Regions from separate parts of the Pseudomonas sp. NPDC099000 genome, predicted to be linked through region 1. Evidence: predicted binding sites of a transcription regulator. Region 1 holds the regulator's gene; the other holds the start of a gene.
What was found. Region 1 encodes FliA, which starts transcription of late flagellar genes. Its sites were predicted from a motif close to CTAAAGTTTNNNNNNNNNNNGCCGNTAA; they were not measured.
Positions count from the first base shown of each region.

Region 2: a site for FliA is predicted at 1,907-1,934, ahead of ACIQV9_RS16380 (methyl-accepting chemotaxis protein). Genes of this name have one in related genera too.

Region 1 is NZ_JBIWAF010000003.1:421,181-424,387, reverse strand. Features, by position in the region: gene ACIQV9_RS06585 (chemotaxis protein CheA) at 1-318, opposite strand, end outside; gene ACIQV9_RS06580 (protein phosphatase CheZ) at 372-1,160, opposite strand; gene ACIQV9_RS06575 (chemotaxis response regulator CheY) at 1,183-1,554, opposite strand; gene fliA (RNA polymerase sigma factor FliA) at 1,722-2,462, opposite strand; gene fleN (flagellar synthesis regulator FleN) at 2,459-3,207, opposite strand, start outside.
Region 2 is NZ_JBIWAF010000012.1:105,645-108,851, reverse strand. Features, by position in the region: gene ACIQV9_RS16380 (methyl-accepting chemotaxis protein) at 1-1,865, opposite strand, end outside; gene ACIQV9_RS16375 (16S rRNA (uracil(1498)-N(3))-methyltransferase) at 2,104-2,811, opposite strand; gene tatC (twin-arginine translocase subunit TatC) at 2,808-3,207, opposite strand, start outside.

The DNA.
Region 1 (3,207 bases):
CACTTCGGTGAACATGCTGTTCACCGCATCCAGCGCTTCGAGAACCACGTCCATCAGTTCCGAGTCGACGCGACGCTCACCCTTGCGCAGGATGTCGAACACGTTCTCGGCGATGTGACAGCACTCCACCAGCTCGTTGAGCTGGAGGAAGCCGGCGCCCCCTTTTACAGTGTGAAAACCGCGAAAAATTGCATTGAGCAAGTCCGCATCATCCGGTCGGCTTTCCAGCTCGACCAGCTGTTCGGACAGTTGCTCTAGAATCTCGCCGGCCTCAACCAGGAAATCCTGAAGGATCTCTTCATCGGCGCCGAAGCTCATTAAGGGGGTGCTCCTGAGGTCTAAAAACCTAAAAAACCTAAAATGCTAAAACTCTAAAATCCTAGGCTGGATAACAAATCGTCCACATCGTCCTGACCGGACACAACGTCTTCTCTTTTATCGGCATGAATCTGCGGACCTTCACCCTGAGAGAGATGTTTTTGCGGATCTTTTTCAGCGAGCATCGCATCACGGTCATGTTCGATACCCGCAAAGCGGTCTACCTGGCTGGCCATGAGCACGAGCTTGAGCAGGTTGCTTTCAACTTCGGTGACCAATTGGGTCACGCGTTTGATCACCTGACCGGTGAGGTCCTGGTAATCCTGGGCCAGCAGAATGTCGTTGAGGTTGCTCGACACCGTGCGATTGTCTTCGCTGCTGCGTGTCAGGAAACCGTCGACGCGCCGAGCCAGTTCGCGGAACTCTTCAGCCCCGACTTCGCGACGCATGAACCGCCCCCAATCCGTGCTCAACGCCTGGGCTTCTTCGCTCAGGCTGTTGACCAGCGGCGTGGCGTTTTCCACCAGGTCCATGGTGCGGTTGGCGGCGGCCTCGGTCAGCTTGACCACATACCCCAGACGCTCGGTGGCGTCCGTGATCTGCGACACTTCCTCGGCTTGCGGCATGTTCGGGTCAATCTGGAAATTGACGATCGCGCTATGCAGCTCGCGAGTGAGCTTGCCCACTTCCTGATACAGGCCGCGGTCACGGGTCTGATTGAGCTCATGGATAAGTTGCACAGCGTCGCCGAACCTGCCTTTTTCAAGGCTTTCGACCAGTTCGACCGCGTGTTTTTTCAGGGTCGATTCAAAATCGCCCAGTGAAGATTCTTTATGCTCCATAGCTCCCCCGTGGCGCAGTGGATCAACCGATGCGTTCGAAAATCTTCTCGATTTTTTCTTTCAACGCCTGGGCCGTGAAGGGTTTGACCACATAGCCGTTAACACCGGCCTGGGCCGCTTCGATAATCTGCTCGCGCTTGGCTTCGGCAGTCACCATCAGCACCGGCAGGTGCTTGAGCTTTTCATCGGCGCGCACGTGACGTAGCAGATCGATACCGGTCATGCCAGGCATGTTCCAGTCCGTTACCAGAAAGTCGATGCTCCCGCTGTTGAGAACCGGAATGGCAGTAGTGCCATCGTCAGCCTCGACCGTGTTGGTGAACCCAAGGTCACGCAACAGGTTTTTTATGATCCGCCGCATCGTTGAGAAGTCATCAACGATGAGGATTTTCATGTTCTTGTCCAATTCGACCTCCAAGCAGTCTTAAACGCGCCCAGCACCTGGACGCGCCATTTCAATCAATCCGGCAATGCATTCGATGACTGTCTGGAGCACAACAGATCGCGACCGGTGCAGTTCAACACCCCACCGGCCTCGTTCGCAGTGTCCCCACACTGCCTTCAGCGCGCTCGCCACTCCCCCAAACGCCCCCGCAAACGGGCCGCGCACTGGCTATGTAACTGGCTGACCCGCGATTCGCTGACCCCCAGGACCTCACCGATTTCCTTGAGGTTCAGCTCTTCGTCGTAGTACAGCGCCAACACCAGTCGCTCACGCTCCGGCAAATTGGCAATCGCGTCCGCCAGCGCGGCCTGGAAGCGTTCATCTTCCAGATCGCGTGACGGCTCCAGATGTGCACTCGCGCCATCCTCGTGCAGCCCTTCGTGTTCGCCGTCCTGCAACAGATCGTCGAAACTGAATAACCGGCTGCCCAGGGTGTCGTTCAAAATCCCGTAATAATCGTCGAGACTCAATTGGAGTTCGGCCGCAACCTCATGATCTTTAGCGTCACGACCGGTTTTAGCTTCAATCGAGCGAATTGCGTCGCTGACCATGCGGGTATTGCGGTGAACCGAACGTGGCGCCCAGTCCCCCTTGCGTACTTCATCGAGCATCGCGCCGCGGATTCGAATGCCCGCGTACGTCTCGAAACTCGCGCCTTTACTGGCGTCATATTTGGTCGATACTTCAAGCAGGCCGATCATCCCGGCCTGGATCAGGTCTTCAACCTGAACACTGGCCGGCAGACGGGCCAGCAAGTGGTAAGCAATGCGTTTGACCAGTGGCGCGTAACGCTCGATCAGCTCGTACTGCGCGTCACGTGCCGACTTCTTGTAGAGGTTGTAGCCACTGGCTGTCATAGGACGGGTCCTGCGGTCTGTTGCACGAGGCGCTCGACGAAAAACTCCAGGTGCCCACGCGGGTTGGCAGGCAGCGGCCAGGTGTCGACCTTCTGCGCGATCGCCTTGAACGCCAGGGCGCACTTGGAACGCGGGAAGGCTTCGTAGACGGCGCGCTGCTTCTGCACGGCCTTGCGCACGCTTTCGTCGTAAGGCACCGCACCGACGTATTGTAAGGCGACGTCGAGGAAGCGGTCCGTGACCTTGGTCAACTTGGCGAACAGGTTGCGACCTTCCTGCGGGCTCTGGGCCATGTTGGCCAGGACGCGGAAGCGGTTCATGCCGTAATCGCGGTTCAGCAGTTTGATCAGCGCGTAGGCATCGGTAATCGAGGTCGGCTCGTCGCACACCACCAGCAAGACTTCTTGCGCTGCGCGAACGAAACTGACTACCGAGTCACCAATACCCGCAGCGGTGTCGATCACCAAGACGTCGAGGTTGTCGCCGATATCGCTGAAAGCCTGGATCAGGCCGGCGTGCTGGGCCGGGCTCAGATGAACCATGCTCTGTGTGCCGGACGCGGCCGGAACGATGCGAATACCGCCGGGGCCCTGCAACAGAACGTCGCGCAGCTCACAGCGGCCTTCGATCACGTCGGCCAGGGTACGTTTGGGTGTCAGCCCCAAGAGGACGTCGACGTTCGCCAGCCCCAGATCGGCGTCCAGCAGCATGACGCGCCGGCCGAGTTCAGCTAGAGCCAGGGACA
Region 2 (3,207 bases), on a different contig from region 1:
AGCTCAACGCTGGAGGCCGCGGTCTCTTCACTGGCTGCCGAGGTCTGCTCGGACACGTCGCGCACGTTCAGCACGCTCCGGTTGATCTCCTCGGCCACTGCGGTTTGCTGCTCGGCCGCCGCAGCGATCTGCTGGTTCATCGACTGAATCGCCGACACGGTGCGGGTGATGCTTTCCAGTGAGCTACCGGCGCGGCGGGTCAGTTCGACGCTGCTGTCGGTCAGGCTGCGGCTGTTGTCCATGATGGTTGCCACTTGCTGGGTGCCGGTTTGCAGGCCGACGATCAGCTCTTCGATTTCCTCGGTGGACTTCTGGGTGCGCTGGGCCAGGCTGCGGACTTCATCGGCGACCACCGCAAAACCGCGTCCGGCTTCACCGGCACGTGCGGCCTCGATGGCGGCGTTGAGCGCCAGCAGGTTCGTTTGCTGGGCCACGGATTTGATCACATCGAGTACGCTGCCGATCTTGTCGCTCTCGCGTTTCAGATCACCCATGGCCGCTGTGGAATTGCCGACTTCGAGGGCCAGGCGCTCAATCTGGGCGATGGCTTCGCCAACCACTTTGTCGCCTTCGCGGGCCTGCTGATCGGCGGCGACGGCGGCTTCGGAGGCTTCTTCGGCGTTGCGCGCGACTTCCTGCACGGTGGCGGTCATCTCGTTCATTGCCGTGGCCACCTGATCGGTCTCGACCTTCTGGCTGTTGACCCCGGCGCTGGTCTGCTCGGTCACCGCCGACAACTCTTCGGCGGCGCTGGCGATTTGCGTAACGCCATCGCTAATGCCGCCGATCAGTTCGCGCAAGCCCAGAGTCATGCTCTGCATGGCGCGCTGGAGCTGGCCCAATTCGTCGCGACGCTCGGAAACGAGGTTTTGCGTCAGGTCGCCGGCCGCCACGCGCTCGGCGACTTTGAGGGTCTGGTTCAGCGGAATCACGATCTGGCGAGTGATCGCCCATGCCGCCAGCAAGCCAAACGCCAGGGCCAGAACAGTGGCCATCAGCAACAGGTTTTTGGCATGCGCGGCGTCAGTGTCTCGGACGATGGTTTGCGACACGGTGAGTTTTTTGCTGACGTCGAGCAGGATGTCGCCTTGCACGGCCATGCGTTTGAGCGCGGCAGCGCTGGCAACCTGAGAGTCGCGGAACTGGCTGACGGCGGCGCGATAGGCCTTGAGCGAATCGGTGGCCTGTTGCAGGTTGGCGATGTGCTGTTCCGGCAGTTTCGATGGCAGGCTTTCGAGGTTCTTCAGGGCGTTGTCGATGGCGTCCAGCGCAGGCTGCTCGGCCTCGGTCTTGCCGCTGTAGGTGTAGCCGCGAACCTGGAAGCGGGCCTGCTGAATCAGCTTGCTCAAGTCGATCACGCTGTTGAAGTCGGCGACGCTGTCGCCTTGCAGCATGGATTTTTCGACTTCGGCGACACGGGCCACTGCGTTGTCAGCAGTCGCGCCCAGTTTGCTGCGGGCGTCTTCGCGGTTGGCACCGGCCTGAGTCATGGCGGTGAAGGCTTGCTTGTACTCACTGGCGGCGGCCAGTTGCTGGTCGATCATGGCCACGTCGGTCGGTTGTTCGATCAATTTACGGGCGGTTTGCAAACCGGCGTCGAGTTTGCTCAGCAGGTCGTTGACGGCGGCCGGACCTTGTTCGCCGCGGCGCATGTCGTAATCCATGCGGGCCAGGCGCAGGTCTTTGGTCAAGTCATTGAGGCTGGCGATGAAGCCGAGCTTGTCACCTCGGCTCATCACGCCCGTCAGGCCGGTCCAGCCGGTGAAGGTGATCAGCAACGTGAGCAGCAGCACCAAGCCGAAGCCGATCCCCAGTTTGCGATTGACGCTTACATTTCCCAGATTCTCGGCTAGCCAACGGTACATGCTGCTACTCCCTCGGACCACTCATTGGTTTTATGGGGGCTATATCGGCAGGTAGCCGGGAATCTGAAGGCGCAGCGCGGTATTCGGGTCGAGTAAATCCTGTGGCGAGGGGGCTTGCCCCCGTTCGGCTGCGAAGCAGTCGCAAATCAGGCAGATACGGTTTTGCAGGAAAAAAGCGGTGGCCGCTGCGCGCCCAAACGGGGGCAAGCCCCCTCGCCACAGGGGACCGTGAATGACCTTAGAAGAGCCGGGCGAGCAGGGCGGTGACGGCGGTTTCGACGCGCAGGATGCGCTCGCCGAGTTGTACCGGTTGCAGGCCGGACTTGGCCAGCAGGTCGATTTCGTAAGGAATCCAGCCGCCTTCGGGGCCGATGGCCAGGGTCACCGGTTCGTCCAGGCCACGGGGGCAGGGCGGGTAATTGCCCGGGTGACCCACCAGGCCGAGGGTGCCTTGGGAAATGGCCGGCAGCCGATCTTCGACAAACGGCTTGAAGCGTTTCTCGATGACGATTTCCGGCAACACGCTGTCTCGCGCCTGTTCCAGGCCAAGGATCAGTTGCTCACGAATCGCCTCTGGCTCCAGAAACGGCGTTTGCCAGAAGCTCTTCTCGACGCGATAGCTGTTCACCAGGATGATTCGTGGCACACCCATGGCGGCCACGGTCTGAAACACCCTGCGCAGCATTTTCGGCCGTGGCAGGGCCAGCACCAGTGTCAGTGGCAGCTTGGCCGGTGGCGGCTGGTCAAGGGTGACGCGCAGTTCGGCTTCATCGGTGTCCAGGCGCAGCACTTCGGCCGCACCCATCAGGCCGCCGATACGCCCGACGCGCATGCTGTCACCGACTTCGCAACGATGAACTTCCTGCATGTGCGTCAACCGGCGATCACGCAGGATCACCCGGTCGGCCGCAATGAAATCGGCCTCTTCGAGGAGCAGCAGGTTCACGGCTGGGTCGCTGGCGGCTGGTCGTTGTGATCGTCGGCCGGCTGGTCGTCCGGATGCTCGCCGCGCTTGCTGATCAGGCCGCCGAACAGGATGCCGATCTCGAACAGCAGCCACATCGGTATAGCCAACAGCGTCTGCGAGAAGATGTCCGGTGGTGTCAGGATCATGCCGACCACGAAGCAGCCGATGATCACGTAGGGGCGGATTTTCTTCAGGTATTTGACATCGACCACGCCGATCCACACCAGCAGCACCACGGCCACGGGGATCTCGAACGCCACGCCGAAGGCAAAGAACAGGGTCATGACGAAGTCGAGGTAGCTGCTGATGTCGGTCATCATTTCCACACCGGCCGGGGTGGCGGCGGCGAAGAATTTGAAGATCAGCGGGAACACC